DNA from 3 places in the Cupriavidus sp. 96C5-1 genome. Region 3 is predicted to be linked to each of the others. Evidence: predicted binding sites of a transcription regulator. Region 3 holds the regulator's gene; each other region holds the start of a gene.
What was found. Region 3 encodes sigma-54, which starts transcription at its own class of promoters, with help from an activator protein. Its sites were predicted from a motif close to TGGCANGNAANCTGCTTT; they were not measured.
Positions count from the first base shown of each region.

Region 1 (10,435 bases), on a different contig from region 3:
CGCAGCAGCACCACGTCTTCCGGCGTGGCGGCCGGCGCCTCGGGCTTCGGCTCTTCGGCGCGCACCTTATTGATGGCGCGAACCATCATGAAAATAATAAAAGCCAGGATGAGGAAGTTGACCAAAATGGTCAGGAAATTACCGTAGGCGAATACCGGCACGCCCGCTTTCTTCAATGCGTCGAGCGTTCGTGGCACGTTCTCGGGCGGATCCGCCAACAAAATAAACATGCTGGAAAAATCGAGCTTGCCAATAACCCGCCCCACCACTGGCATGATCAGGTCATTCACCACCGAATCGACAATCTTGCCGAACGCCGCGCCGATAATCACGCCGACGGCCAGATCGATCACATTGCCGCGCATCGCGAAGGTCTTGAACTCCGACATCATGCCCATGCTTTTCTCCCACTGTTGCTTGTGTTGAACGGTCGTCAAGACAAAAGCCTGCCGGATCACTGCCCGTAACGCAAGCGTGGAGGCCATATCTCAACCAAACTGGCCGATTATCGTACAAAGGTGAGTAACTGTGCGCCTTTCAATGGCACATGTGACTAAGGTACAATTTACGGTTGACGCAAAATCTAATTTGACATCCCCTGGGGTTTGGAATGAGTGACCAGCAAAACGTGAAGAACGTGGATAAGGGTCGCCGCAATTGGTTGATTGCGACGTCAGTCGCTGGCGGCATCGGAGGCGTGGCGGTAGCGGTTCCGTTCGTCAGTACGTTTGCGCCGTCAGAGAAGGCAAAGGCCGCGGGAGCACCGGTCGAAGCCGACATCAGCGCCCTGAAAGCGGGCGAAATGATGACCGTCGAATGGCGTGGCAAACCAGTCTGGATTCTGAAGCGCACCGAGGAGATGCTCGCGTCGCTCAAGAAGACCGATGCGGAAGTCGCCGACCCCAATTCGGACGTCCCCTTCACCATGAAGACGCCCGAGTACTGCAAGAACGAAACCCGTTCGCGCTCCGAGCACAAAGACCTGCTGGTCGTGGTGGGCATCTGCTCCCACCTTGGCTGTTCCCCCTCCGGCCCCTTCGGCCCCGGTTCCAACCCGCAGCTTGGATCCGACCCCGGTTTCCTCTGCCCCTGCCACGGTTCGACCTTCGACCTGGCGGGCCGCGTGTTCAAGAACAAGCCGGCCCCGCAAAACCTCGACGTACCCCCCTACCAATTCCTGTCCGACACCAAGATCGTGATCGGCAAGGATGAAAAAGGAGACGCTTGACCATGGCGGCCGAAAAACAAGTCAAGACGACCGGCCTGCTTGGCTGGGTCGACGCACGCTTCCCCGCAACCCAGCTCTGGGAAGACCATCTTTCCAAGTACTACGCACCGAAGAACTTCAACTTCTGGTACTTCTTCGGCTCGCTGGCCCTGCTGGTCCTGGTCATCCAGATCGTCACCGGCATCTTCCTGGTGATGAACTACAAGCCGGACGGCACGCTCAACGCCGCCGGCATTCCCGTGGCCTATGCCAGCGTGGAATACATCATGCGCGAGGTACCCTGGGGCTGGCTGGTGCGCTACATGCACTCCACCGGTGCCTCGGCCTTCTTCGTGGTGGTCTACCTGCACATGTTCCGTGGCCTGCTGTACGGTTCGTACCGCAAGCCGCGTGAGCTGGTCTGGATCTTCGGCTGCCTGATCTTCCTGTGCCTGATGGCGGAAGCCTTCATGGGCTACCTGCTGCCCTGGGGCCAGATGTCGTACTGGGGCGCGCAGGTGATCGTGAACCTGTTCTCGGCCATCCCCGTGATCGGCCAGGACCTGTCGCTGTTCATTCGTGGCGACTACGTCGTCAGCGATGCCACCCTGAACCGCTTCTTCTCCTTCCATGTCATCGCCGTGCCGCTGGTGCTGCTGGGCCTGGTGGTCGCGCACATCATCGCGCTGCACGAAGTGGGCTCCAACAACCCGGACGGCGTCGAGATCAAGGCCAAGAAGGACGCGAACGGCATCCCGCTGGACGGCATCCCCTTCCACCCGTACTACTCGGTGCACGACCTGATGGGCGTGGGCGGCTTCCTGATGATCTTCTCCGCGGTGATCTTCTTCTTCCCGGAGATGGGCGGTTACTTCCTGGAATCGAACAACTTCTTCCCGGCAGACCCGCTCAAGACCCCGCCGCACATCGCGCCGGTCTGGTACTTCACGCCGTTCTACTCGATGCTGCGCGCCACCACCTCGAACTTCCTGCCGATCCTGTGGGTGTTCTTCGCGGTGCTGCTCGGCCTGGTGTTCCTGCGTAGCAAGGACACCCGCATCAAGCTCGGCGCGCTCGCCATCGCGGTGATCCTGGCCGTGGGCTTCTACTTCATCGACGCCAAGTTCTGGGGCGTGCTGGTGATGGGCGGCTCGGTCGTGATCCTGTTCTTCCTGCCGTGGCTGGACCACTCGCCGGTGAAGTCGATCCGCTACCGTCCGTCCTTCCACAAGACCATCCTCGCCGTGTTCGTGGTGGTGTTTGTCGTGCTCGGCTACCTGGGCGTCATGCCCCCGTCGCCGGTGGGTGAGAAGGTGTCGCAGCTGGGGACCCTGCTGTACTTCGCTTTCTTCCTGACCATGCCGCTGTGGAGCCGTGTCGGCCAGTTCAAGCCCGTGCCGGAACGTGTCACGTTCCACCCGCACTGAGCCCGGACGAACCCCGACAAGAGCACAAGGACACAAGATGAAAAAGCTGCTTTCGATTCTCGCGCTGGCCGGCGCCTGCTTTGCCGCCGCGCCCGCCATGGCCAGCGAAGGGGGCTATCCCCTCGAGCCGGCACCCGTGCAGACCAGCGATCTCTCCTCGCTGCAGCGCGGCGCCAAGCTGTTCGTCAATTACTGCCTGAACTGCCACGGCGCGTCCATGATGCGGTACAACCGCCTCAAGGACATCGGCCTGACCGACGACCAGATCCGCGAAAACCTGCTGTTCTCCGGCGACAAGGTCGGCGATATGATGACCATCGCCATGCAGCCGAAGGAAGCCAAGGCCTTCTTCGGTGCCGCCCCGCCGGACCTGTCGGTGATCTCCCGCGCCCGCGGCGACGACTGGCTCTACACCTACCTGCGCACCTTCTACCGTGACGACAACCGCGCCACGGGCTGGAACAACCTGGTATTCCCGAGCGTCGGCATGCCGCACGTGCTGTGGGAGCTGCAAGGCCAGCGCGCCGCCAAGTTCACCGAGGTGGAAGAGCACGGCGAGAAGGTCCACAAGTTCGCCGGCTTCGAGCAAATCACCCCGGGCAAGCTGAGCACGCTCGAGTACGACCAGTCGGTTGCCGACCTGGTCGGCTTCCTGGACTGGATGGCCGAGCCCGCCCAGAACCAGCGCAAGCGCCTGGGCGTGTGGGTGCTGATGTTCCTCGGCGTGTTCACCGTCTTCGCCTGGCGCCTGAACGCGTCGTACTGGAAGGACATCAAGTAACACGCGGTAAAGCCCCGGAGGGCCGGGGGCCTGAGGGGCGCAGGGCTGGAGTGGATGTTGTGTCAAAGCAACTCCGCTCCAGCCCTTTTTGCTTTACCGGCAACGTGCCGCGGCATCGCATGGCACCGCACTTGTGCACTTTGAAGCGCCCGCCCTCCCCAAAATAGCGTCAATATGTGCGCTAAACATCTCTAATTTGCTTTCTCCATATCGGTTCTGCCAGAATACCGATCCAGTCAACCGACCCAGCATCAAAGGAATCCAACCATGATGGTGTTGTATTCGGGCACCACCTGCCCGTTCTCCCAACGTTGCCGCCTCGTCCTGTTCGAAAAGGGCATGGATTTCGAGATCCGTGATGTTGACCTGTTCAACAAGCCGGAAGACATTTCGGTGATGAACCCCTACGGCCAGGTGCCCATCCTGGTCGAGCGCGACCTCATCCTGTACGAGTCGAACATCATCAACGAGTACATCGACGAGCGCTTCCCGCACCCGCAGCTGATGCCGGCCGATCCGGTGCAGCGCGCCCGCGCCCGCCTGTTCCTGTTCAACTTCGAAAAGGAACTCTTCACGCATGTCTACTCCCTCGAAAACGAGAAGGGCAAGGCCGCCGAGAAGAACCATGAGCGCGCCCGTGCCGCCATCCGCGACCGCCTGACCCAGCTCGCGCCGATCTTCGTCAAGAACAAGTACATGCTTGGCGAAGAGTTCTCGATGCTCGACGTCGCCATCGCCCCGCTGCTGTGGCGCCTGGACCACTACGGCATCGAACTGTCGAAGAACGCCGCCCCGCTGCTCAAGTACGCCGAACGCATTTTCAGCCGCCCGGCCTACATCGAAGCGCTCACCCCGTCGGAAAAGGTGATGCGCCGCTAAACCGGCCCACCGGCCCGAAGCCAATCGCCTCGGGCCGCCCGGAACGCGCCACGCGCCACTGGAAGCACAATGCCTGAAACCTCCACCAAGCCCTACCTGATCCGCGCCATCTACGAATGGTGCACGGACAACGGCTTCACGCCGTACATCGCCGTCTTCGTCGACGCCAACACCAGCGTGCCGCGCGAGTTCGTCAAGAACAACGAAATCGTGCTGAACGTCAGCTTCGACGCCACCAGCGGCCTGGACATGGGCAACGAGTGGATCAGCTTCAGCGCCCGCTTTGGCGGCATCTCGCGCAAGATCGACGTGCCCATCGAAAACGTGCTCGCCATTTACGCGCGCGAAAACGGCCAGGGCATGGCCTTCCCGGTGGAACGCAGCGTCCCCGAAACCCAGGCCGCCACGGAACGCGAGAACAATCCGCCGCCCAAGCTGGCCTCGGTGGAAAGCGAAGCGCCGGTCACCGCGCCAGCCAGCCAGGACCACGACGACGACGAACCCACGCCGCCGCCGGTCTCACGCATCGGTGCCCGCAAGCCGTCGTTGAAGGTAGTGAAGTAAGCGCAGGAAGCCATCGTCAATTTGCGCCGCATGCAGTAGAATCGCGGTCTGCACCAAATATGCCGGCTTAGCTCATCAGGTAGAGCAGTTGATTTGTAATCATCAGGTGGCGGGTTCGAGTCCTGCAGCCGGCACCAGTTTCAAATACCAAGCAGTACAGGGAAGTCCAGAAACCCGCGTGAGATCAAGCATCTACGCGGGTTTTTTGTTTGCCAACGTCCGCCAGGGTTCGTTGGCATCCGGGAGACTCTGGGGGCGCAATAGGGGGCATCGGCCCGCTTGGGGCTTGTCTCCCACCCGCACCAAGAAAGAGCCGCCCTCAAGGCGGCTCCATTCACGCGGCTGGATCACGTCGCGTTAGGTTGCGGGGGATGCTCAGAACAGCCGTTGAAGATCATCCACCGCGCGATCGAGCTGGCGCTTAAGCAATGTCAGTATGCAGTGCCGCCCACCATCGTCGGCGGATGCAGTGCTGGACTGATCGAGCAGCGTTAGCATCAAGCCAATTCCAGCGCTGACACGTAGCAGTTCATCGCAGCTTTCCATTGCCGTGTTGCGGACATGATCTCCACACGCTTCAAGTTGACCGACGATCTCCGCTGCACGATCCATCGCCTGCGGTTCATCTGCGCGGATTAATGGACCTAATTCGGCGATCAGGTAGCGTTGCTCCAAGCCTGCCAGCGGGCGCGATGATCCGGCGTGCTTATCCATGGGCTGTCTTGACTGGAGCTGACACCGTGGCACTGCTTAGGACAATGGCAGTCGTACTCTCTGGCTCGGCGCAAGCGCGTTGCCGCGAGCGATAGACGCCGGGAGGATTTGATCGAGCGGTAGGTGGATTAATTTGCTCGGAACGAGCGAAGACACTGGGCAATGCAGCCTCCTTGGAATAGGGCCGCGCGGGACGCGGCTGTACACCTTGGACATATTCAGGCTGCTAAACCCGATCACCGTTGTTTCGGTGATGGACCATTCTTGATTGCTCCGTTGCGAGTGTCAAGCGTACCCGTCAAGCCACATCACAATTTTAACAATTTGTGTAGTATTCGGCAGATCAAGCCTTGCAAACAACAAAACGGGCGGGTGCAATCATGGGTCGCAGAAGAAAAGAACCGGGGATTTCTGACATCTTGCTGGCGTCGCCGTGGTGGGTATCTGTCCTGCTTGGGGTCGGTGCGTATATCGGGCTGCATGCGATTATTCCGGCCATGCTGGCGGCGAATCCCTTCCTGCGCGGCATTGCCATGGTCGGCCGCGAGATGGCCTGGATACCTGCCGTCATGTTCTGCTTTCTTGGTCTGCTGTCCTACATCAAGACGCGTAGCACGGCGCAGGCCGGGTCCGAGGTCCCCCGCCCATCGAGCCCCCGCCCATCGAGCCCCCGCCCATCGAGCCCCCGCCCATCGAGCCCCCGCCCATCGAGCCCCCGCCAATCGAGCCGCCGCCCATCGAGCCGCGAGCGCGGCGGGTCTAGCCATGCGGCATCGCAGGCACCGTTGGCTCCGCCAGCGCCAGCGCCAGCGGCCGGCATCGCGGCGACTCCGGGGCTGGCGCCCTCCGCCCCGCCACAAATCCACGGATGGTCGCTCGCAGCTTTGGGCGTGCTGGAGTGGAAGCGCTTCGAGTTGCTATGCGTTGCGTACTACGAGCAACTTGGTTTCACAGTGACGACAGTCCCGCATGGCGCGGACGGCGGCATCGACGCCACGTTGTACAAGCAGGGCATGGACCAGCCGATGGCCCTTGTGCAATGCAAGGCGTGGCAAACGGCAGTGAAGGTGGAACCGGTCCGCGCGCTCGGCGGCGTCATGCATCAGCACAAGATCAAACGCGGCGTGTTCTGGTCGCTCAGTGGCTACACGGGTGAGGCGAAGAAGTATGCAGCCGAAGCGGGTATTCAGTTGCTGGACGGGGCGGGGATTCTGGAGCGCATCCAGAAGCTGGACCCGGCCCAGCAAGCAGGGTTGCTCAAACTGGCGTTCGATGGTGACCACAGGACGCCCACCTGCGCGGCTTGTGGGGTGAAGCTGGTGAGGCGGAATGGGCCGCGCGGCCCGTTCTGGGGCTGCACCAACTATCCGAGGTGCAAGGTGAAAATGAAGCTTGCCGCTTGAGGCTTCAGTCTACTCGCCAGACGCTGCAAGACAGCGTCTTTAGTCGCTCAGCTTCGGCAGGCGCGTTTCTATTTTCGCAGTCCGAAAGGAAGGTGAGTCGGAAGTATCGCTGTACCATCGCAAGCCGTAAATCAGATTAATCCGTGGTCATGTGGTCCGTCTTGGCCTCGTTACGCAGCTCGCATACCGTGATCCACGGCAAGCGCTCAAGATCGCCTTCTTCAAAGCCGACGTCCATTTTTAGAGCGCTTGCTTCAATCCTTGCAACCGTCAGCCATCAAATGGAACCACCCTTGATCTCAAGACTCGCATGCCTGGCCTGGCTGCTCCTGCCCGCCGCTCTGACGGCCTGCGGAGGGGATGGCGGCGCCGCGCAGTCGGGCGCCACCATCCAAACCGTATCGCCGGCCAAAGTCAGCGCCGCGGCTTCGTCGCCGGCGGCGCAAACGCCGGCCCCCACGCACTGGATGCCTGTCGCCACCGACACCTGGCAGCTGCAGTTGACCGGCACGATCAACACCAGCTACGCGGCGCAGGTTTATGACATCGATCTCTTCGATACGCCGCAAGCCACCATCGATGTGCTGAAGGGGCAGGGCAAGCGGGTGGTCTGCTATTTTTCCGCGGGCAGTTCCGAGAACTGGCGAGCGGATTTCAAGCAGTTCGCAGCCGCGGACATGGGCAAGGCCTTGTCCGGCTGGCCAGGGGAGCGCTGGCTGGATACGCGCTCGCCCAATGTGCGCAGGATCATGCAGGGGCGGATGGACCTGGCGAAGTCCAAGGGCTGCGATGGCGTGGATGCGGACAACGTCGATGGCTATACCAACGCGCCAGGCTTGCCGCTGACGGCGGCTACGCAACTCGACTACAACCTGTTCCTGGCGAACGAGGCGCATGCGCGGGGGCTGGCCGTGGGCTTGAAGAACGATGTGGACCAGATCGCGCAGTTGGCGACGGCGTTCGATTTCGCGGTGAACGAGCAGTGCTTCCAGTACAAGGAGTGCGCCAGCTACGCGCCGTTTTCCACCCAGGGCAAGGCGGTCTTCAACGTGGAGTACGCATCCAGGTACAAGGATGCGGCGACGCGCGCCGCGCTGTGCGCTTCGGCCAAGGCGGCGCATCTGCGTACGCTGGTGCTGCCGCTGAACCTGGACGATGCGTTCCGCTACGCCTGCGATTGAGGTAGCGTACGGCTGCTTCAGGCGGCCAGGCGCCGCTGCAGAGCCTCGGCATCCTGCACGCTAAGCAGGATGCCGTAGCCGAGCCTGGTGGGGAGGTAGAGCACGCGATCCGTGGTGACGGCGGCAAACAGCCTGCTGCCGTCGGCGCCGCGGTACCAGCCGGACTTGTAGCCCGGTACGCTGAAACCGTTCGTGCGCAGCCTGGGGCGCAGCGGGGAGCGCTCGCGCAGGTCCAGCACCTGCGCGCCGCCGGCCAGGTCGGAGAGCGGGATATCGATCGTATAGAAGCTGCTGCGCAGCCTGAACCTGCCGCCATCGAGCGACAGGGAGAAACGCCGCATGCAATACGCCAGCACGACAAAGGCGGCGCCCGTGATGCCAGGTATGAGCCGTGCGTCCGGCGCATGGCGTGCGCCGCCGGCCAGGTGCGCTGCCGCATAGGACAGCGCGAGCGGCAGCACCACGACCAGCAGGAAGAGCCATGCCAGCGTCTTGCCGCCGGCGGGCGTTACGGGGATGGGCTCACTCTCGGTGCGGTGGGTAGGCATGGGCTGTCGGGCTGCGATGCCCGGTGCGAATACCACATGATAGCGGTGATGGCAGCCGCCGGCGGAGCCGGACCTGGCCGCTGGATGGTTTGCGGCCCACCCTGAGCGCGGTGCACTGCTATGCGTCATGGCCTCACCCGTGTGGGGCCATATCGCTCTGCCAGGCATGCCTGCGCGCTGCGGCGCGGGCCTGTTTCCGGCTGCCCGGCAGGCCGGTGCGAATGCCTGGCGACACCGGTGCATTCGGCGCATCATCCCTTGCGTGGCCACGTTTTGCGGATGATGCGCATGGGCAGGCCAGCGACGACTCGGTGGGGGGGCGCGACCGGATATGCCAGAAATGGCATGGATGTTGCGTGGCCTATTCGGCGCATCGCGCTGCCGTGCCCTGCCCGACGGGGTTGGCGGCGCGCAAGCGCAATCCCCATACAGACTCCTCGACAGCCTGAACATGACTTCAATCGACAACAAGGCCTTCAGCCGCCGCGACCTGCTTGCGCTGGTCGGCAAGGCGGCGGGTGGCGCGGCGATGTACCAGGCCATGACCTCGCTCGGCCTCGCGGCGGAATCCGGCTACACGGGCCCGCCAAAACTCGATGGCGCCAGGCGCGGCGCCTCGGTGCTGATTCTCGGCGCGGGACTGGCCGGCATGGTGGCTGCGCTGGAGTTGCGGCGCGCCGGCTACAAGGTGCAGATCCTGGAATACAGCGGCCGCGCCGGCGGCCGTTGCTGGACCCTGCGCGGCGGCGACGTTTTCGCCGAGATGGGCGGCGCCGTGCAGCGCTGCGAGTTCGCCAAGGGCGAATACCTGAATCCTGGGCCGTGGCGCATTCCTTACCACCACCATGCGGTGCTCGACTATTGCAAGCGGCTGGGCGTGGCGCTCGAGCCTTTCGTGCAGGTCAACTACAACGCGCTGGTGCACTCGGCCAAGGCCTACGGCGGCAAGCCGCAGCGCTACCGCCATGTGCAGAGCGATTTCCAGGGCTATGTGGCGGAGCTGCTCGGCAGGGCGGCCACGCAGGGCAACCTGGACACGGCGCTCACGCGTGAGGACAAGGAAAAGCTGCTGGAGGGCCTGCGCAAATGGGGCGCGCTCGATGCGCAGATGCGCTACCGCGAAAGCGCACTCACCAGCGACCGGCGCGGCTACGAGACCGATCCCGGCGGCGGCCTGATGCCGCTGGCCAAGCCATCCAGGCCGCTGGAGCTGGGCGACCTGCTGCAATCCGGCCTGTGGCGCTATATCGCCAGCGGGCAGGAGTACGAATTCCAGAGCACGCTCTTCCAGCCGGTGGGCGGCATGGACATGATTGCCCAGGCCTTCCAGCGCGAGGTGGGCAGCCTGATCCGCTATCACGCCAAGGTGACGAAGATCGTGCAGGACGAGCGCGGTGTCACCGTGACCTATACGGACGACGCGCACGGCGGCGCCGTCACCCAGGCCAGGGCCGACTGGTGCCTGTGCACCATCCCGCTGTCGGTGCTGAGCCAGCTCGATGTGCAGGTGGGCGACGCCATGCAGCAGGCCATCAACGCGGTACCTTATGACGCCTCCATCAAGATCGGCCTGCAGTTCAAGCGCCGCTTCTGGGAGGAGGATGAAGCCATCTACGGTGGCATCAGCTATACCGACCTGCCCATCACGCGCATCTCCTATCCCTCCACGCGCTACGGCGCCAAGGGCAAGTCGGTGCTGCTGGGCGCCTACGCCTTCGGCCCCAATGCCTA
Region 1 covers NZ_JBYOJU010000012.1:102,575-113,009, forward strand. Annotated here, with positions in the region: gene mscL (large conductance mechanosensitive channel protein MscL) at 1-398, opposite strand, end outside; gene petA (ubiquinol-cytochrome c reductase iron-sulfur subunit) at 611-1,228, shown strand; gene AC3FOF_RS15805 (cytochrome b) at 1,231-2,634, shown strand; gene AC3FOF_RS15810 (cytochrome c1) at 2,672-3,415, shown strand; gene AC3FOF_RS15815 (glutathione S-transferase N-terminal domain-containing protein) at 3,683-4,294, shown strand; gene AC3FOF_RS15820 (ClpXP protease specificity-enhancing factor) at 4,364-4,858, shown strand; tRNA gene AC3FOF_RS15825 (tRNA-Thr) at 4,920-4,995, shown strand; gene AC3FOF_RS15830 (DUF1484 family protein) at 5,234-5,572, opposite strand; gene AC3FOF_RS15835 (restriction endonuclease) at 5,923-6,975, shown strand; gene AC3FOF_RS15840 (endo alpha-1,4 polygalactosaminidase) at 7,269-8,156, shown strand; gene AC3FOF_RS15845 (PH domain-containing protein) at 8,174-8,704, opposite strand; gene AC3FOF_RS15850 (flavin monoamine oxidase family protein) at 9,156-10,435, shown strand, end outside.
Region 1: a site for sigma-54 is predicted at 9,046-9,063, ahead of AC3FOF_RS15850 (flavin monoamine oxidase family protein). Genes of this name have one in related genera too.

Region 2 (10,435 bases), on a different contig from region 3:
GTCATGCGGCACGCTGTTTCCGGGGCATCCGCGCCCAGCGTGTCCAGGTTGTTCTTGGGATGCAGGAAGCCCTCCACCGGCGCCGTGGCAACCACGCCGTCGGGGTGGGAGAGCAACAGCGGCTGGCGCAGCTGGCCGTCCCAGGGCCGGAAACTCAGGCGCGGGCCCTTGAAACCGTCGACCGCCACCTCGCCGGAGACCAGCGCATCGCGCTGCGTGGCGAAGCCGGCCTTGGGATAAGCCGCCACCGTTGCCGCCACCGCCTTTACGGCGGCCCAGCCGGCCCAGTCGAAACCGGCCATGGGACGGCCGGCCGCCTTGCTGAAGCGCCGGTTGAGCTGCGGCCCGCCGTTGCGTTCCCAGGCCCAGTGCCAGGCCTGCGCGGTCAGGCCGCTGGCGCCGGCCACCGGGCGCGGCAGCTGGGTGGCATAGGGCAGCGCGCGGGCGAACTCGCCATCGCTGTCCGCCACCACGACGGCGTCGTAGTCGACCCCGGTGGTCAGCAGGTTGAGATTGGACAGATCGCGCTCGCGCGGATCGTTGGACAGCTTGAAGGGGCGCTGCGCGGACCAGCTGACGCCGAACCGCTTGGCCGACTGCAGGAAAGCGGCCTGCTGCTCGCGGTCGGCCGGCCGCGGCCCGACCAGCAGCAGGGCCTTGCGCCATTTGCGCGCGGCCAGGTATTGCATCAGCGCGTCGGCACGCATGCGCAGGCTTGGCAGGGTATGCAGCAGGTTGGGCGCGCAGGCGGCGCCGCGCAGGCTGTCGTCCTCGGCGGAGACGTTGAACAGCAGCGCGTCCGCCGGCCTGGCCGCCTTTGCGGCCTGCACCACAGCCGGTGCGGGCAGGTCCAGCACGAAGTACTTCACCTTCCTGCCGACCAGTCCGCTCACGGCAGCGGCGACTTCATCTGCGCCGCGCACCTCGACCGGTTCCAGTACCAGCGTCACGCCAAGCGCATCGAGCGCAAAGCGCGATTCCGCGACGGCAACCCTGGCGCCATCCAGCGGGCGTCCTTCGGGATGGCCGGGATAGCGCTTCTCCAGTTGCCGGCTGTCGTACCTCGGGTCGTCGGCGAGCGACACCACGGCGATGCGAACCTCCCCGGCAGCCGCGGTGCACGACAGCAACAGGCAGGCCAGCGGCAATGCCCACCGGCGCCGGAGCATGGACCAGCCGGACGCGTTTTCCCGCATCATGTTTCCCGCCTTCAATCGTCGATCACCACGGAATGCGGCACCCGCCCGACCCGGATCGCGGTGACCGCCTTGCCGCGCGCCGTATCGACCACGCTGACATCGTCGGACAAGCCGTTGGTGACATAGAGCAGGCTGTTGTCGCGGTTCAGCCCCAGCCCCCAGGCACGCTTGCCGACCAGGATATAGTCCGTCACGCGTTTGCTGGCGGCGTCCACCACCGCCACGTGGTTGGCGCGGCCCAGCCCCACGTAGGCGCGCTTGCCATCGCTGGCCAGGATCATGCCGACCGGGGTGATGTCGTCGGCGCGCAAGCCCTTCGGATCGAAGCGGATGGTGTGCGCCACCGTCAGGTCGCCGGTGCGGATCACGCTGACGCTCGCGCTCAGTTCGTTGCTCACCCACAGCTCCTGGCCGTCCGGTGTCAGGATGAAGCGGCGGGGCCGGTTTCCTACCTGGATGTTCTTGACCACCTTGCGCGCCGCGACATCGATGACGTGCACCATGTTCGCCACCTCCGAGGTGACGTAGACGCGCTTGCCGTCCGCGCTGGCCTTGACCCCTTCCGGCTCCTCGCCGACCTTGACCTCGAACAGCTTCTTGCCGGAGGCCAGGTCGAAGGCCGACAACAGGGCGTCCTCCTCGTTCGACACATAGAGGGACTTGCCGTCCGGGCTCAGGTCGAACATTTCCGGATCCTCGCCCACGCGCAGCGCGCCGACCGTCTTGCGGGTGGCCACGTCGATCACGTCGATCCGGTGGTCGTCGCTGCAGGCCACATACAGGCGGGTACGGTCCGGCGAGAACTGCAGGTGGCGCGGCCGCTTGCACTGCGCCAGGGTGCCGGTCACCTGGCGCGTATCGGCCCGGATCACGGTGAGGCTGCCGTCCTTCTCGTTCGAGACGAACAGCTGGCCGGTGCCGGCGCTCCAGCCCGCGCCCGGCGCCAGGCAGAGTCCTGCCAGCAAGGTTGCCCGCAAGCGGGCCAGCACCGCGTGGCGCCTCGTCATTTCCGCTCCTCCTGTTCCGATGTCCCGGTCAGGGACAGGAATGCCGCTTCCAGGCTCCCGCTGCCCGCCACGCGCATCAGTTCCGCGTGCGCTCCGTCAAAGCGCACGCGGCCGCGATGCAGCACCACCACGCGGTCGCTCGCCTCGGCCTCCTGCACCAGATGCGTTGCCCATAGCACGCCCACCCGGCGTTGCGTCGCCAGCCGCCGGGCTTCCGCCACGATCTGCACGCGCGAGGCCGGATCGAGGCCGACCGTGGCTTCGTCCATCAGCAGCAGGTCGGGCTGGTGCAGCAGCGCGCGCGCCAGCTCCACCTTGCGGCGGTTGCCGCCCGACAGTTCGCGCACCGGGGTACGGCGCCGCTCCGCCAGGCCCAGCTGATCGAGCAGCGGCGCTATCCGGGCAGCGGACTCCTTGCGCGGCAAGCCATGCAGATCGGCATGGAACAGCAGATTGGCCTGCACCGACAGGTCGAGATCGATGGCCGGCTGCTGGAACACGATGCCGATGCGGGCGAGCGCCCGGACCGGCGCCGCGCGCATATCCGCACCCATGACTTCGACGTGGCCTTCATCCTGCGCGAACAGCCCGGCGAGAATCTGGAACAGCGTGGTCTTGCCAGCGCCGTTCGGTCCCAGCAGGGCCACCAGCTCGCCGCGCCGCACCCGCAGCGACACGCCGTCGAGCGCGGCCCGGTCGCCAAACCGCTTGCGCACGCCTTCGCAGGACAGCGCGTGGGCGAACAAGGCGGGTTCCGGGGCACGCGTCATGACGATGTCTCCTGTCCGACGCCAAGGCCAAGGCGTTCGGCAAATTCCCGCTCCTTGACCCAGGCCCGTTCCAGATAGGCCTGGTATTGCGCCGTATTCAGATAGGTCAGCTCCTGGTCGTACCTGGCAAGCTCGGCGATATGGCGGGGCTGGAACATGGCGTGATGAAACGCATCATGCAGGCGGCCGACGATGCGCGGATCGGTCCCGTGCGGCACGCCGATGCCGTACGGCGAGTTATAGACGGCATCCGGATAGCCAAGCTCCTTCACGGTAGGCACCTCGGGCCAGTGCGCCGAACGCTTCTCGCTGAATACCGCCAGCAGGCGCAGTTGCCCGGACGCCACGAACGGCGCGAAGCCGGTGGAATTGACGCCGGCCATCAGCGAGTGGTTGGCGACCGCCAGCATCTGGTCGGCGGTGCCGCGATACGGCACATGCACATAGGAGACGCCGTTGCGCGACAGGATGTCTTCCATGCCGAGATGCGCCGTGGTGCCGATGCCCGTGGAGCCCACCGTCAACCGGCCGGGATGCGCGCGGCCCCAGTCGAGCAGGTCGGCCAAGGACCGCAGGGGGCTGTCGGCCGGGACCAGGATGCCGAAGGTAACGCCCGAGATCATCAGCACCGGCTGGATGTCGCGCAACGGCTGCCAACGCGTCTTCTGCTGGTGCGGCAGGCGGTACAGCGTCAGCGGCAACTGGCCGATGACGTAGCCGTCCGGCTTTGCGGCGGCCAGCGCGGGCCCCACCAGCGTGCCGCCCACGCCCGGTTTGTTCTCCACCACGATGGGCTGGCCAAGCACCGGGCTGGCCAGGTCCGCAAGCATGCGCATCGTGATATCGGTGGCGCCGCCCGCCGGCCAGGGGACGATCAGCGTGAGCGGCCGCGACGGATAGCCGCCGGCCATGCTGCCCGCGCTGGCCTGGGCCTGGGCCCGGTCCGCCATGCCGGCGAGCAGCGGCGCGGCAAGCGCGCCCAGCCCCGCGCGCAGGAAGCTGCGGCGCGCACTGGCGTGCTTCCCGTGGATTCGGCTGGTCATGGCTTGGCGCCGAGATAGCGCAGGGTTTCGGTTTGCAGCGGATGGATGAAATCCCGCGCCAGATCCGGCGCCTCCCCCGGTACTTCGCTCTTGAGCAGCAGCACCTGCCCGGGCACGCGCCCGGACAGCACGAAGGTGTAGCGCTTGCCGACCAGCTTTTCGAAGCGGACGTGGTTGGGATCGTCCAGGTAGGGCTGGATCACGATCTGCCGCGCCGGTACCGGCTTGCCGTCCAGCTCCGCCGTCACCGGGGTGATGGCCGGGCCCTGCGCCAGCGCGAGGCGGATGCGCTTCTGGAAATAGCGCGGCTGGCCGCCGGTCAGCCGGCCCATCTCGGCAATATCCTTCTCCAGGAAGTAGAGAATGACAGGATTGCCCTGCAACGGCGCTTCGAGCGCGAAGGGAGCGGCGCCGGCGGCATCGCTGACGACCGCGCTCACCCCCTTGCTGCTGCGCGACAGCCTGACGTGCACTTCCTCGCTGCCTGCCGGCACCAGGCTGCCGCCCTTGTCGAAGCGGTAGACAAGATCGGCCGGCACCCGCACGGTCTTCAGGTGGTCGGCCATGAACAGCAACTGCTCCGCCGGCTTGACGGGATCGCCGGCGGCACGGACGGCGCTCGCCGCCACGGCGCCCGCGATGCCGCACAACAGCGCACAGGCGATGCGCAGCCTAGGGCCGGCCCGCGACCGGATTGCCCTTGTCGTCCACCAGGGGAATCCGGTAGTCGGCGAGAATCGCATCGATCTTGTCCCGGTTGCCTGCAATCCAGCGATCCACTTCATCTTTCCACGCCTTTTCGCCAAAGCGCACGCCCATGGCGATCTCGTAATCGAACTTGAGCTGCGGGTCAGGCCGGAACGGCACCATCACCCATTCGCCCGCCCCCGCATGCTGGCGGGCCAGATAGCCCGCGATGGGCCCCCACAGGATGGCGACGTCGATCTTGTCGGCCAGCAGGTCGCGCTCGACCACGCCGCCCGGCGCCTCGTCGGGATCGCCGCTTTGCTGCTGGTAGACCACGGCCTGCTCGAACAGCCGGTTGCGCAGCAGCCAGTCCACCGACGGCGCGCGCGAGAAGATGCCGAAGCGCAGCTTGCCCAGGATGTCGGGCGGCAGTTTCAGCAGGTCCTCCGGCGTGGCCACGCCGCGCAGCGCATCGCGCTGGCGAAACACCAGCGCATAGGTCGAATGCATGTACGGCCGGGTGTTCGCCGTCAGTTCGTAGTCCTTGGGCACGCCGACGATCAGGTCGCATTTCCAGCGGCCGGTGTCAGGATCCCTGGCGCGCAGCGTATTGCGCACGAAGCCCATGCGCTGCGGGAAGAAGGTGTAGGCCACCTCCTTGCCGAGATCGCGGGCCATGGCCTGCGCGATCTTGTTCTCGTAGCCCTCCCCGCGCTGGTTCGACGATGGCAGGCTGTTCGGGTCGGCGCAGACCCGCAGCACCTTGTCCGGCGGCGGTGCCTGCGCCCCGGCTGGCCGCGCCGCCAGCGCGCCCGCCAGCATCATTGTCGTCAGCGCCAGTCTCCCGATGCGCCTGCGTCGGCTCCTCTGTGTCGGCCCGGTCATCATTTTTCGGCCGGATAGACGTGGCCCGGCTGGATCTTGCCATCCGAGCGGCCCTTGAGATAGCCATACAGGTTCTGCCAGTTCTTCTGCATCATGTCGGATCCCCCGAAATTCGGCATGCCTTTGTCGATCCGGCCCTCCATCATGATCTTGTGGAAATCGTCCTTCGACAGCTTCTTCAGGGAATCCACCAGCGAGGGGCCGACCATGCCTTCCTGCTGCGCGCCGTGGCAGCGCTCGCATGCCATCGCACGCCAGGTCTTCCAGCCTTGCAGGGTATTGGTGTCCACCTTGTTGCCTTCGCTCACCGTATAAGGTGCTGCCGATTGCGCGGCTTCGCTCTTGCTTTGCGCGCCGCACACGGTGCAGGCCAGCAGGGCAAACACTACCATTGAGGAACGGAACATCTCTTCAACTCCTTGTGGGGGCACGTGGCTGGCGGCCGCGCCGGGCCGCCAGCCACGGCTGTTTCAGGCTATGTAGCGTGAGGCGGGAAGGACAGGCATCAGGTCGTCGGCAGCGCGAAGACGAACAGCGTGCCGCCCAGTTCGGTGTACTTCGCCAGGTCCTTGTAGCCGCCCACCGCGCCCAGGCCCTCGCTAGACTTCTCCAGCCCCGCCGCCATGCCGATGCCGGCCCATCCGCCGATGCCCGAGTAAACGCCGACGTACTGCTTGCCTTCGAACTGATAGGTGAAGACGTTGCCGATGATGCCGGAGGGCGTCTTGAACCTCCACAGTTCCTTCCCGTCCTTGATATTGACGGCCTTCACATAGCCCTCCAGGGTGCCATAGAAGGCAATATCGCCCGCTGTAGCCAGCGCGCCGGACCATACCGAGAAACGCTCGGGCTTGGACCACAGGATCTTGCCGGCGGCAGCGTCCCAGGCGATGAAATTGCCCATGCCGCCGTGGCTCTTCGGGGTCGCGTACATCGACAGGGTGGCGCCGACATACGGCTGGCCCGCGGTGTACTCCACCTGGAACGGCTCATAGTCCATGCAGACGTGATTGGTCGGCACCAGGAAGATGCCCGACTTGCGGTCGTAGCTCATCGGCTGCTGGTCCTTGGTCCCGAGCGCCGACGGGCAGATGCCCTGGACGTTGACGTCCGGGCCCGTGGTGGCGGGCGAGTACTTGGCGTTGACGATCGGGCGCCCGCTCTTCATGTCGATCCTGGATGCCCAGTTGATGGTCGGATCGTACTTCTCCGCCACCAGCAGTTCACCGGTTTCGCGATTCAGGGTGTAGCCGAAGCCATTGCGGTCCAGGTGCACCAGCGAGGGCACCTTCCTGCCCTTGATGTTCAGGTCGGCCAGCACGTTTTCGTTGACGCCGTCGTAGTCCCACTCGTCGTGCGGCGTCATCTGGTAGACCCACTTGGCCTTGCCGGTATCCAGGTCGCGCGCGAACAGCGTCATCGACCACTTGTTGTCGCCCGGACGCTGCGCCGGATTCCAGGTGCCCGGGTTGCCACTGCCGTAGTAGACCAGGTTCAGCTTGGGATCGTAGGCATACCATCCCCAGGTGGTGCCGCCGCCCAGCTTCCACTGGTCGCCCTTCCAGGTCTTGATCGAGGAGTCCTTGCCGACCGGCGCCATCTTGCCGTCGGTCCAGGTCATGGTGGTGGCGGGATCGAACAGCAGTTCGTTGTCCGGGCCGGTGCTCCAGGCCGTCCAGACCTTCTTGCCGGTCTTCAGGTCATAGGCGATCAGGCGGCCGCGCACGCCGAACTCGCCGCCGGAGATGCCGGTGATGACCTTGTCCTTGAAGACGTGCGGGGCATTGGTATTGGTCTCGCCGACCTTGGGATCGCCATTCTTGACGCTCCACATGACCTTGCCGGTCTTGGCGTCGAGCGCTACCAGGGTGGTGTCGGCCTGTTGCAGCAGGATCTTGCCGTCGCCGTAGGCCAGGCCGCGGTTGACGGTGTCGCAGCACATCACCGGCACCACGTTGCTTTCCTGCTTGGGCTCGTACTTCCATTTGAAGGACTGGTCCTTCAGGTTGATCGCGATCACCTTGTTCGGGAAGGGCGAATGGATGAACATCGTATCGCCGATCACCAGCGGCGAGCCTTCATGGCCCCGCAGCACGCCGGTGGACACCGTCCAGGCGACCTGCAGGTTCTTCACATTGCCGGCGTTGACCTGCTTGAGTTCGCTGTAGCGGTGATTGGCGTAGTCGCCCGCCTGGGCAGCCCAGTTGGCCGGGTTGGCCAGCAACTTGTCCAGTTCGGCATCCGCGCGTGCAGTGGCTGACACGGTGGCCGTGGCAAGCATCGCCATCCCCACCATCATGGTCCGGAATTTCATGTCTCCTCCGTCTTTCTTTACGTGACAAAGTCTGGATCCCGCTTCCTGCGCGCCGCCTTTGGCTCTTCGACTGAAACTGATTGCGCGGGTTGCGAACCTGGCAGCCCTTGGTCAGGTGCCACGCCGTCTTTTGCACGATCCATGCCCGACCCGCCCCCCCGTGCCTGCAACGCGCGCCTCCAGTACGTCTTGAACGCTGGATCGCAAAGCGGGATTCGCGATGCGCCGCCCAGCCGTGGCAATGCGCACCCATTCGTTCCAGGGGGCGGGGCGATGCCGGGACAATATGTGTCATAACTGGACCAGCCGAGGCGGCAGAGCCGCCTAGGCGCGGCGCCGTGGCCGGCTGGCGCGCGACTTGCGTCGGCGTGCGTGACGAGCCGTGCAAAGCTTGCGAAAAAACAGCGGCGTATGAAATCGCCCGACACGAGGAGACCCCCATGCTGCCTTCCTTCTTCGGCCTTCGGCATATGGCCTGCCTGCTGGCGGCATCGGCCATGATGCCGGCCGGCGCGCAGACGCAGCAAGACCAGCCTGCCAACAACTACCCCACCACCGCCCGCGTCGAATATGTGGGCGAGTGCATGGCGAAGAACGGCGGCGCCCAGGCCTACCTGTACAAGTGCGCGTGCGCGATCGACCAGATCGCTGCGCGGCTGCCCTACGACGACTATGTCGAATCCTCTACCTTCGCCAGGTACGCCACGCTCGGCGGTGAAGGCGGCGCAATATTCCGCGATCCGGAATACGGGAAGAACGCCGCCAGGCGCTATCGGGGCATCCAGGAGGAAGCGCTGCACGCCTGCGGCATTGCACCGGCGACGCGGGCGGCGCGCTGAGCCGGGGGCCCTCGAAATCGAGGGTTTCCGCCACGTTGATGCAATCCGGAGTCCGGCCTATAGTGTCACCTCCCCGAAGGAAATCGGCTTCCACGAACACAACCACCGTTGGCCGCTTCCTACATTGCGTCGCAGCAGATCGCAGCCCACACCAGATTGCACCGCACAAGAAGCCCGCAGGCTAAAGGAGGAGCTCGGTGACAATACTTCAATCCGCCAGTCACCACGTCGCGCAGATCCTGAACGTCGTCAACGGAGAGTTGTGCGGTGCACAGAACAGCTCGGTGGTGACGCGCTCCTGGGCGCGCTGCCTGCGGGACTTCCGGCTGGATCCGGCGCAACAGGCCATGCCGCCGATCCTGACCCAGCCGGAGTTCAATGTGCGGCGCGACCGCATGAGCGACCTGATCGCGTGCGCCAAGCTGGAGATGACCACGCTCTACCAGCAGCTCGCCGACCCCGAGCTGGCCGTCGTGCTGACCGATGTGGACGGCGTCATCGTGCATATGGTGTCGTCCGTCGGCTTTTCGCAGGACGTGGAACCGCTGGGCTTCCGCACCGGCGCGGTCTGGAGCGAGCGCGAAGCCGGCACCAACGGCATGGGTACCTGCCTGATCGAAGCCGAGCCTGTTGCGGTGCGGCAGAATGAACACTATTTTGCGCAGTACACCTCGCTGACGTGTTCGGCCTCGCCCATCTTCGACGACCGCGGCGAGCTGACCGCCGTGCTCGACGTCACCAGCCGTTCACCGCTGCTGCAGCAGCATTCGCTGGTGCTGGTCGGCATGTCCCGCCAGATGATCGAGAACCGGCTGATGGACGAGCGCTTCAAGCATGCGCACCAGGTCCATTTCCACAGCCGCCCCGAACTCGTCAACACCCTGCATGAAGGCAAGCTGGCGATCGACGGCAACGGCAGGGTGCTGGCAGCCAACCGCAGTGCGCTGTTCCAGCTGGATTTCCGTTCGCTGTCCGCGCTGCTCGGCAAGCAGATCGACGAACTGTTCAAGACCTCGCTCGACGAGATCCTGGCGCGGTGCGCGCGCCACTCCTTCCACCCGGTGCCGGTCTATCGCGCGAGCGCGTCGAACCGCTTCTTCATGGTGGCGCAGCAGCCAAACCTTGGCGCCAGTGGCAGCCCAAAGCCGGTCATCGGCCAGCCCGCGCCGCGGGCGGCGGACGTGGCCCCCCCGGCCGTGGCCGCGCGCAGCCTCGCCACGGAGGCGCCGTCCGCCAGGCTGGCCTTTGGCGACCCGCAGATGGAAGCCCAGGTCCGGCTGGCGCAACGCGTCATCACCCGGCGTATCCCCATCCTGCTGCACGGGGAAACCGGCAGCGGCAAGGAGGTTTTCGCCAATGCCCTGCACCAGATGAGCCCGGCGCGCGAGCGCGCCTTTGTTGCCATCAACTGCGCCTCGCTGCCGGAAAACCTGATCGAGAGCGAATTGTTCGGCTACCGCGCCGGCGCGTTCACCGGCGCCCAGCGCGAAGGCCGGCGCGGCAAGATCATCCAGGCCAACGGCGGCACGCTGTTTCTCGACGAAATCGGCGACATGCCCATGACCCTGCAGTCCCGCCTGCTGCGCGTGCTGGAAGAACGCCAGGTCTCGCCGCTCGGCTCCGAGGCGGTGGTCAAGGTCGATTTCCAGCTGGTCAGCGCGAGCCACCGCAACCTCGCCGAACTGGTGCAG
Region 2 covers NZ_JBYOJU010000006.1:222,760-233,194, reverse strand. Annotated here, with positions in the region: gene AC3FOF_RS10740 (ABC transporter substrate-binding protein) at 1-1,199, opposite strand, end outside; gene AC3FOF_RS10735 (PQQ-dependent catabolism-associated beta-propeller protein) at 1,211-2,206, opposite strand; gene AC3FOF_RS10730 (ABC transporter ATP-binding protein) at 2,203-2,976, opposite strand; gene AC3FOF_RS10725 (tripartite tricarboxylate transporter substrate binding protein) at 2,973-3,926, opposite strand; gene AC3FOF_RS10720 (hypothetical protein) at 4,016-4,648, opposite strand; gene AC3FOF_RS10715 (quinoprotein dehydrogenase-associated putative ABC transporter substrate-binding protein) at 4,692-5,531, opposite strand; gene AC3FOF_RS10710 (c-type cytochrome) at 5,591-5,998, opposite strand; gene AC3FOF_RS10705 (methanol/ethanol family PQQ-dependent dehydrogenase) at 6,097-7,905, opposite strand; gene AC3FOF_RS10700 (hypothetical protein) at 8,346-8,744, shown strand; gene AC3FOF_RS10695 (sigma-54-dependent Fis family transcriptional regulator) at 8,942-10,435, shown strand, end outside.
Region 2: a site for sigma-54 is predicted at 8,035-8,052, ahead of AC3FOF_RS10705 (methanol/ethanol family PQQ-dependent dehydrogenase). Genes of this name have one in related genera too.

Region 3 (10,435 bases):
CTGCAGCAGACCCAGGTCAGCGCGGTCATCGAATATTTCCAGCGCTTCGTCAGCCGCCTGCCTACCGTGGCGGCGCTGGCGCAGGCCAGTGCCGACGAAGTGATGGCGCTCTGGGCGGGGCTTGGCTACTACTCGCGCGCCCGCAACCTGCACCGCTGCGCGAAGACGGTCATGAGCGAACACGGCGGCGTGTTCCCGACCGATCCTGACGTGCTGGTGACACTGCCCGGCATCGGCCGCTCGACCGCGGCAGCGGTGGCCGCGTTCAGCGCCGGCGTGCGCTCGCCCATCCTGGACGGCAACGTCAAGCGTGTGTTCGCGAGGTTCTTCGGCATCCATGGCCACCCGGGCGTCAAGGCGGTCGAAACCCGCATGTGGCAGCTTGCCGGCGAGGTCCTGCCTGCCATGGGGCCGCGGCAGGCCGAAGACATGGTCTCCTACACGCAGGGCCTGATGGACCTCGGCGCAACGGTCTGCTCGCGCGGCAAGCCGGCCTGTCTGGCCGACGCCGTGGCGTGCCCCCTGGCGACCGACTGCGTGGCGCGCCGCGACGGCCTGACGGCCGTGCTGCCCACGCCCAAGCCGCGTGCTGCCATTCCCGAGCGCAGCACCGTGATGCTGCTGGTGCGCCGTGACCGCGAAGTGCTGCTCTCGCTGCGTCCCGACAGCGGCATCTGGGGCGGCCTGTGGAGCCTGCCGGAGATGGCGGTCGACACCGTGCCCTTCGACGCCGAGCTGGCCGAAGACGCCGCGCTGGAACGCGCCCGTGAATTCGGCACGCCGAGCAGCGCCAGCATGGTCGGCGAACTCACCCACGTCTTTACCCACTTCCGCCTGCTGATCCGCGCCATTCGCGTGGACGTCACCGGCCTGACTGTGCGCGATGCAGATGGCGGCGCCGCGCTACGCTGGCTCTCGCTGGACGATCTGGATGCAGTGGGCACTCCGGCGCCGGTGCGGAAACTGCTGGAGGCGCAGGCCCGGCGGGGGCTGTTTTAAAGGTTCGCCGGATTTCAGGGCGGGCGATTTTGCTGACACAGGTTTTCTCCCCTCTCCCCATGAGGCCATGAGGGGAGAGGGTGTAAACCCCGTCGTCATTGCAGATGGTCTTGGCGCATCCGGTCTGCTTCGCCCGGCGCCTCAGGTCCCTACAGGATGTGATGCTGGTGCATGTATTTGTGCACGATCTCGATCCGCATCCCTGCATCGGGCAGCGCCATCAGCATCTGCTTGGCCTTGAGCGGCACCGGCAGCAGCTCGCACAGGCGATTCGCCACCCAGCTGGGGTCGTCCCACAGGAAGGGCTCGGCGAACGGGAGCTTGCCGGGATGTTCGGCGTGCAGCGAAGCGACGATGCGCCGCAGCACCGCCAGGCATTCGCCCAGCAGTTCCAGTTTGCAGTCGATGATGTCGGGCGGCAGCAATTCCGCCTGGCCCACCAGCAGGCTGTCCTGCCGTACGCTGTGGCCCAGCAGGCGAAAGCGCTGGCGGCCGCGTGCGCTGATCAGGAGGACGCCGAGCTGCTCCATATTGCAGTCGACGATGTCGGCCAGGCAGCCGATGGTCTCCGGTACGGTGGGTTCCCCGGGGTGTGCGACCTCGTTGCCGCTGGCGATCAGGCAGACGCCAAAAGGCGTGCGGTCGCGCATGCAGGCGCGCACCATGTCCACGTAGCGCGCTTCGAACACGCGCAGCGGCAGCAGGCCATCGGGAAACAGCACGGTGTGCAGCGGAAACAGCGGCAGGCTATCCAGCCTGGGCGCCGCTGCTGTGGCATGCGGTGCGGCGGGCGAGGCCGATGGGCCGGGAGCGGCGGTCGTGGCGGGTGAGGACATGCTTGACCAGCAAGGGTTTCGGGCAGGTGAGGGGAGTAGTCAACCCTCGCCGAGCGTGGCCGCGAATTCCGGCCCGGCCAGCTTAACCTCCGGGCGCTAGCTCGCGGTGTCTCACCAGCACATTACCATGGGCGCGGAAATAGTTGGCAAGTCTTTCGGCGATGTATACCGAGCGGTGCTGGCCGCCGGTGCAGCCAATGGCGACTGTCAGGTAGCTGCGGTTGTCGGCGATGAAACTCGGCAGCCACTTTTCGACGTAGGCGCGGATGTCCTCGGCCATGGCCAGCACCATGGGCTGGCTTTGCAGGAAATCGATCACCGGCGCGTCGCGGCCGGTCAGCGGGCGCAGGGCCAGATCGTAATAGGGATTGGGCAGGGAGCGTACGTCGAACACCATGTCGGCGTCGCTAGGTACCCCATGCTTGAAGCCGAACGACTCGAACAGCAGGGTGAGCCGCAGGTCGTCGCCGCGTACGAATTCCTTGATCCAGGCGCGCAGCGTATTGGTGCGCACATTGCTGGTATCGATGCGGTGAGCCGCCTCGGCGAGGGGGCTCAGCAGTTCGCGCTCCATCTCGATGGCCTCGATCAGCGAGGTGTCGTTGAAGGGCGTGCTGCCGGTGCTGTCTGCCATGCTCGCGTTTTCCGCACCCGGCGTGCCGACGGGCGCGCCCGTCCGGTCGGTGCGCATCGACAGCGGGTGGCGCCGCCTGGTCTCGGAGTAGCGCTGCACCAGTGCATCGGTACTGGCGGTCAGGAAGACCACCCGGACCTCGTGTTCGGAGGCGAGGTCGCGCAGGGTGCCGGGTAGCTGGTCCAGCGATTCGCGGCTGCGGATATCGGTAGCGACACCTAGATGCGTATAGCCCTGGGCGGCAAGGTAGCGGGCCAATTCCGGGATGAACTGGGCTGGAAGGTTGTCCACGCAATAATAGCCTGCGTCTTCCAGTACGTTCAGGGCAACGGATTTGCCGGAGCCGGAGATTCCGGTGATGAGTATGATGCGCATAGCAACGCAAGCATAGCATCAGGAGGATGACGCCGTCATGACGGCGTCCCCAGTAAAAAAGGCGAACCGCCAGGTTCGCCTTCTTGCACATGCCGCGCCATCGGCGAGGCCAGGGCGCTTACGCCGATTTGGACAGGCAGTCTTTCATGAAGGCCTTGCGTTCATCGCCCTTCTTGCCAGTGGCTTCCTTGTTGCACGCCTTCATTTTCTCCTGCTGGCTGTTCTTGACGGGAGCGGCTGCGGGCTTGTTGGACAGGCAGTCCTTCATGAAGGACTTGCGTTCGTCGCCCTTCTTGCCGGCGGCCTGCGTATTGCAGACCTTCATCTTGTCCTGCTGCGTGCCTGCCGCCGCAGGTGCTGCGGCCGCTGCCGGAGCAGCCGGCGCGGCGGCCGGTGCATTCTGGGCGAAGGCGCCGCTGGCGAAAAGCGGGGCTACCAGCGCGCACATCGCGATCAATTTTTTCATGCTTGCTCTCCTGGCTGTGGAAAACTTCATGGCTGCTGGCCTGTCGGCGCGGCAACTCCGGGGCTGGGCTCATGCCCATTACAGCACAAAACGGCCTTTGCCCCAAACGCGTTGACGATCGGTATGCGGCAGGATGTAAGCAATTGAAAACGGAGCGGCCGGTCCGGCTAAAGCAGGCGTCCCTGGCCTCGCGACGCGACGTCGGCCTGCATGGCGGCGCGCTGGCGATCCATGAAGTCACGCAGGGTGTCGATGCCGCGCAGGCGCAGGATGGTGTTGCGTACGGCGGCTTCGACCAGCACGGCGAGATTTCGGCCGGCCGCCACCTGGATCTTGACCATATGGATAGGCAGGCCGAGTACGTCGAGATACTGCGAGTCCAGAGGCAGGCGCTCGAATTCGCCGTCGTTGCGGCGTACCAGCTGGACCACCAGTTTCATCTTCATTTTCCGGCGTACCGCGGTTTCGCCGAAGATGGTCTTGATGTCCAGCAGCCCCAGGCCGCGTACCTCCAGCAGGTTCTGCAGCAGCGGCGGGCAGCGGCCTTCGATGAAATCCGGCCCCAGCCGCACGAAATCCACGGCATCGTCCGCCACCAGCCCGTGGCCGCGCGAGATCAGTTCGAGGCCGAGTTCGCTCTTGCCCAGGCCGGATTCGCCCATGATCAGCACGCCCATGCCGAGAATGTCGAGAAACACGCCGTGCATGGTGACGCGCGGCGCGGAAATGCGGGACAGGTAGAGCCGCAGGTGATCGATCACCGCCGCCGACGAGACCGGCGTGGTGAACAGCGGGGTCGACGAGCGCGTGCAGCGCAGTTCCAGGTCGGGCGGCGGCTCCATGCCGTCGGCGATCACCAGGAAGGGCGGTTCCAGCAGGATCAGCTCGCCCATCTGGCGCTTGCGCATCTCGTCGTCGAGACGCTGGTAATACGTGATTTCCGGCTTGCCCAGCACCTGGATCCGGTTCGGGTGGATCAGGTTCAAGTGGCCGACGAGATCGGCCGCGGAGGTGGCTTCACGCGCAAACTCGACGTCGAAGGCCCGGTCCGCGCCCTCCAGTCCTGCTACCCAGGAGAGTTTGATATCGGCTGCGTTGTCGTCGAAGATCGACTGCGAGGTGACGCCAGTGAGTTCCATGCGGGTGCTTTCAGGGGCGAGCTTTCAGGTTGCCGGGTCAGAGCCCGGCTCGCCTGGATAATAGCCGTCAGGCCGGTTCAAGGATGCCATTGCGTCAGCAACTGGTGCACGGCATCCGGCGTGGGCAGGGTGGCCAGTCCGTCGCGCATCTCGCGGTCGGATAGCAGCTGGGCGATCTCGGAGAGGATCTCCAGATGCTGCTGGGTAGCCTGTTCAGGCACCAGCAGGAAGATCAGCAGCGCCACCGGCTTGCCGTCGGGAGATTCAAAGGGGATGGGCTCGGCCAGGCGCATGAATGCGGCCAGCGGCTGCTTCAGCCCCTTGATACGGCCGTGCGGGATCGCAACCCCGGCACCCAGGCCGGTGGATCCCAGCGACTCGCGGGCGAACAGGTTGTCGGTCACTGTCGCGCGCGCTACGCCATGGTTGTTCTCGAAGAGGAGCCCGGCCTGTTCGAACACGCGCTTCTTGCTGGTGACGGTGACGTCGAGGTTGATGTTGCCGGGTGGCAGCAATTTAGCCAAACGATTCATGTGGAATGCGCAGGGTTTTCTGGTAAGCGGGCCCCGGGGCAGGCGGCGTCCCGACGGGCTAAATGAATATAGACACCAAGGCCCGTGGTGCCACCGGTGGTCCCCATGCCGGTGCCGGGCGTCTGGCCATTATAGAGCAGGCCTGCCCCCGCCTTGTGCATTGCAATAGCCGATGCGCGGTAGCGGTGCCGCGCGCGCGGAAAAATGACCGGACCAAGGATCTATGTATTGCGCAGCATACACCGGGAGGGATGCCTTGCGGAATCCCCCGCGGGCCTGCTGGCAAGCAGGGAAGCGGCGGACGCAAAAAAGCCGCGCAACGGCGCGGCTTTATTCCGGTTTCAAGGGACTGACACCGGCGGCCCGGTCCGTGGGCCGCCAGGCACGGTCATTGCTGCATCTGCGATGCGGCCATCTGGTACTTGACCGCTTCGCGGTCATGGCTTTGCACGCGATCCTTGTGGCGAATCACCTGCCGGTCGAGCTTGTCGACTAGCGCGTCGATAGCGGCATACAGGTCTTCGTGATGCGCCTCGACAAAGATGTCCTTGCCCTTGAGATGTAGATTGATTTCCGCGTACTGCCGCCGGTCCTTTTCTTTTGTATTGTCGACAGAGAGCAGCACACTTACGCCAATGACTTGATCGAAATGCCTGACGATACGCTCCAGTTTCGTTTCCACGTACTCACGCAGGGGAGGCGTGATGTCCAAGTGGTGTCCACTGATCTTGAAGTTCATAGCGTTTCTCCTTCTGAAAGAGCTGCATCAGGCAGGCGACGCAGCTCGGCTACAAAGTCTTGCGGAGATTGACGGCAGGAATCTTGAGCGCCTCGCGGTACTTGGCAACGGTACGCCGTGCCACCACGAAGCCTTGCTCGCCGAGCAATTCGGCAATCCGGCTGTCGGACAGGGGATTCCTGGGGTCTTCGGCTCCTATTAATTGCTTGATCAACGCACGAATTGCCGTTGAAGAGGCCGCGCCGCCGGTTTCTGTGGATACGTGACTGCCGAAAAAATACTTCAGCTCGAAAGTCCCCATCGGCGTTGCCATGTATTTATTGGTAGTCACCCGAGAGATGGTGGACTCGTGTAAACCCAGTGTATCGGCAATCTCCCGCAAAACCAAGGGGCGCATCGCAATTTCACCATGGGTGAAGAAGTTCTTTTGACGTTCGACAATAGCTTGTGCGACGCGCAATATCGTATCGAACCTTTGCTGGATGTTCTTGATCAACCAGCGCGCTTCCTGCAGCTTCTGCTGCAATCCGGCCGCGCCCGCGTCGCCTTTTGCACCGCGCAAAATCTGCGCGTACATGTCGTTGATACGTAGCCGCGGCATCACATCCGGGTTGAGCTGGGCGATCCAGCCGCCGCTGATTTTTCTTACGAAAACATCCGGCACGACGAAATCGGCCTCCGGCCGGCTGTATGCGTGGCCCGGATAGGGCGCCAGGGAGCGGATCAGTTCATGCGCGGCCTTGAGTTCGGGCTCGTCCACCTGCAACGCTTTCTTCAGGCGCGTGTAGTCGCGCACCGCGAGCAGTTCCAGGTGGCTGCCGACAATGGTCAGCGCGAGGTCGCGCTGCGGATGCTTCAGACGGCGCAGTTGCAGCGCCAGGCATTCGGCCGCGTTGCGCGCGCCGACGCCAGGCGGGTCGAAGCTCTGCAGCAGGGTCAGGATTGCCTGGATCTCATCGACCTCGAACTCGAGCTCTTCCGGCAGCTCGCTGCATATTTCTTCCAGCGTGGTGCTCAGGTAGCCGTCGTCGTCCAGCGATTCAATCAGGAAGATGGCCAGCCCCTTGTCGCGCAGCGAAATCTTGAGCGGCGCGAGCTGTTCCATCAGGTGTTCGCGCAGCGTGGGCTCGGCGTCGCGCAGCTGCATCGGCGTTTTTTCATCGTCGTCGCCCTGCGGGCGGCGGGCGAAGTCGTCGAGGCTCCAGTCGTTGCCATAGTCCTCGCCGCTGTCGCTGTAGCCGTCTTCTGCTTCGGGGGCGCCGTCGGGGCGGTTCTCGCTGGTGCCCTGGCCGTCGGCCGGCGCCGGCGCCGGCGCGCTTTGCAGGTTGACGGAGCCATCCGAGGACACGCGCAACGGGCTTTCGATCCAGTCGTTTTCGCGTTCGAGCAGCGGATTCTCGGTCAGTGCCTGTTCCACTTCCTGCTGCAGCTCGAGCGTGGACAGTTGCAGCAGCCGGATCGACTGCTGGAGTTGCGGCGTGAGAGCGAGATGCTGCGAGAGGCGGAGCTGTAGCGACGGTTTCATGCGGCCTATTTTATGCCCAACTCCCGGACTGGTGGAACGGAAATTGCTATCGCTGGTGTCGCCGTGATCGATTGCACGCTAAAAGGCGACAGTGGAGCCACGCATGCACAGGTGCGCGGCCGGTGCCGCGCGGCATCCCTACATGCGGAAATTCTCGCCCAGGTAGACCTTGCGCACCGATTCGTTGGCAATGATGTCCTCGGGCTGGCCAGCGGCCAGCACCGCGCCTTCGCTGATGATGTAGGCGTGGTCGCAGATGCCCAGCGTTTCGCGCACATTGTGGTCGGTGATCAGCACGCCGATATTGCGCGCCTTGAGGAAGCTGACGATGCGCTGGATTTCGCCAACCGCGATCGGGTCGACGCCGGCGAAGGGTTCGTCGAGCAGGATGAAACGCGGGGCAGAGGCAAGGGCGCGGGCGATCTCCACGCGGCGGCGCTCGCCGCCGGACAGCGACAGCGCCGGGTTGTCGCGCAGGTGGGCAATCTGCAGGTCGTCCAGCAGGGTGTCCAGCCGGCGCTCGATCTCGGCCTTGCCAAGCGGCTTGCCGTTGTCGAGCTGCAGTTCCAGCACCGCGCGGATGTTTTCCTGCACGTTGAGCTTGCGGAACACCGACGCTTCCTGCGGCAGGTAGGACAGGCCCATGCGTGCCCGCTCGTGGATGGCGAGGCCGCTGATGTGCTTGTCGTCGAGCACGATGTCGCCCTCGTCCAGCGCCACCAGTCCAACGATCATGTAGAACGAAGTGGTCTTGCCCGCGCCGTTGGGGCCGAGCAGGCCCACCACCTCGCCGCTCTTCACGTCGAGGGACACGTCCTTGACCACCGTGCGCGAGCCGTAGCGCTTCTTCAGGTGGCGCACGACCAGCGTGCTGCTGTCCTTCAGGGTGGCGGGCTGGGACGGTGCGGTTTGGGTAGCGGTCATGAAGGCGGAATCCGTGGATCGGGGCGACGCTTCGGCGTCGGGGTCAGGGATTGACGGGAGCGGGTGCTGGCTTGAGTTGCACCGGGCTGCCGGCGGCGCCGCTGGCGGGCTGTTCCTGGCGTGGCGACAACACCGCGCGCACGCGTCCGGACGGGCTGCCCGCCGTTGCATTCTCGGCGCCGCCGGTGGCGGTGTAGAACTCGTTGCGGCTGTCGTAGGTGATCAACGCGCCGCGGATTTCATCCACCAGTTTGGCGCCGGCCAGGCGCGCCATGCGGGCGCGGCCGATCAGCTTGGACAGTTCCTGCTTGCCGTCGTATTCGATGCGGTCGCCCCAGCCGTCGATGTATTCGTCGACATTGTCGCGTTTCTGGCGGATATAGGCCTGCTTGGCGCCCTTGGAGGTCGCCACCGCGTACTGGTAGCCCTCGGGGTCGGTGCGGACTTCGGCCGCGTCGGATTTCAGCACCATGGTGCCCTTGGTCAGCACCACGTTGCCGGTCAGTACATAGACCTGCTTGACGTCGTCGTAGCTGGCGTTGTCGGCCTCCAGCACCAGCGGCTTATCGCGGTCGGCTTTTTCGGCGCTGGCGGGTGTGGCCAGCGTGAGGCCGAGGACGGCTGCCAGCGTCAGCAATGCAGCAGTGCTGCGGCGGCGACAGGACGATGTCGTCAGGAATGGATTCATGTTGGCGTGATGGCGGTTTGCGCGGACGGCTCTGGCCCGCGGGCGGCTTTGTTTCCTGGCGACCGTTCCCTGATGAAGCCGGCGGGGCTGCGCAGACGGTACCGGAATCGGTATTGTCTGCGCCCGCACGCCTGGCCATGCTTTGCTTCATCTGGCAACAGCCTCTCGGATCTTGGTCTTGTCAGGGGTTCTTCGCTGGGCTCGCCGGCGGTGGCACCGTAATGATGGTGCCGCGTACATTACCCAGCAATTGTACTTCCCGGGTGACATTGTTGAAGATCAGGCCGTTGGCGGTCATCACCGACGGACCGCGGGTCAGTCTGACAGCCTTGTCGGTCTTGACGATGTCATCGTTGATCAGCACCTGGAAATATTCCGAGGCGGCGGTCATCTGAGGATCCTTGGCGGCTTCGGGACCCTGCGCGCGCACGATGAAGGCGTTGCCGAACAGGTCTATCACCGAGCCTTCCGCGTTCATCGTGCCGCGGTCGGAGTGGCCGGTGACGGGCGGGCGGCCGATCTCGTAGGCGCGCATGGCCGGGCGCGTCACCGCGTAGGTCTGGTCGTCCTCGAAGTGGATCATCTTGTCGCCGGTGAACCGCATCTTGGTGTTCCCGTCCTCGGCAAGCTCGGTGGCGGAGAAGCGGATCATGTAGTAATCGGGCTCGTGCTTCTTGCCCACCGGCCCCGCGGTGCTTTCGCGCGGCGAATTGACCTGCACCAGCCAGAAAGTGCTGCCGGCCACCAGCGCCATCAGCAGCAGGGGCAGGATGCGCATCGCAAGCCGGCTCAGGGAGGACAGGAAATCCCGCATAGGTCGTGGCTAGCCTCGGATATCAGATGACCTTGGCGCGGGTCAGGTCGTGGATGTGCAGGGCGCCGACCAGGCGCTGGTCCGCATCGACCACCAGCATCTGGTTGATACGGTTCGCCTCCATGACCTGAACGGCCTCGACCGCGAGCTGGTCCGGGCCCACCGTGTGCGGCGAGCGGTGCATCACCTCGCTGATGGGCACGGTCTTCCAGTCGCGCGGGGTTTCCAGCAGGCGGCGCAGGTCGCCGTCGGTGAACACGCCGATCAGGCGGTCGTCCGGGTCCACCACGGCGGTCATGGCCATGCCCTTGCGGGTGATTTCCATCAAAGCCTGCGCCAGGGGCGTGCTTTCGCGCACCTTGGGCACCGCGTTGCCGCTGCGCATGACGTCGCGCACGTGGGTCAGGAGTTTGCGCCCGAGCGCCCCGCCCGGGTGCGAGCGGGCAAAGTCCTCCTCGCCGAAGCCGCGCGCGTCCAGCACCGCCACCGCCAGCGCGTCGCCCAGTGCCAGCGCCGCGGTGGTGCTGGCGGTGGGGGCCAGGTTCAGCGGGCAGGCTTCTTTTTCCACGCCCGCGTCAAGGTGGGCGTCGGCCAGCTTGGCCAAGGTGGAGGCGGCGTTGCCGGTCACCGAGATCAGTTTGGCGCCGATGCGCTTGACGATCGGCACGATCGACAGCAGCTCGGAGGTCTCCCCGGAATTGGAAAAGGCGATCAGCACGTCGTCGCGCGTCACCATGCCCAGGTCGCCATGGCTTGCCTCGGC
Region 3 covers NZ_JBYOJU010000019.1:99,278-109,712, forward strand. Annotated here, with positions in the region: gene mutY (A/G-specific adenine glycosylase) at 1-999, shown strand, start outside; gene AC3FOF_RS21020 (LON peptidase substrate-binding domain-containing protein) at 1,149-1,835, opposite strand; gene rapZ (RNase adapter RapZ) at 1,918-2,844, opposite strand; gene AC3FOF_RS21030 (PsiF family protein) at 2,963-3,310, opposite strand; gene hprK (HPr(Ser) kinase/phosphatase) at 3,478-4,449, opposite strand; gene ptsN (PTS IIA-like nitrogen regulatory protein PtsN) at 4,527-4,982, opposite strand; gene hpf (ribosome hibernation-promoting factor, HPF/YfiA family) at 5,371-5,721, opposite strand; gene AC3FOF_RS21050 (RNA polymerase factor sigma-54) at 5,771-7,246, opposite strand; gene lptB (LPS export ABC transporter ATP-binding protein) at 7,385-8,170, opposite strand; gene lptA (lipopolysaccharide transport periplasmic protein LptA) at 8,214-8,858, opposite strand; gene lptC (LPS export ABC transporter periplasmic protein LptC) at 9,040-9,672, opposite strand; gene AC3FOF_RS21070 (KpsF/GutQ family sugar-phosphate isomerase) at 9,695-10,435, opposite strand, start outside.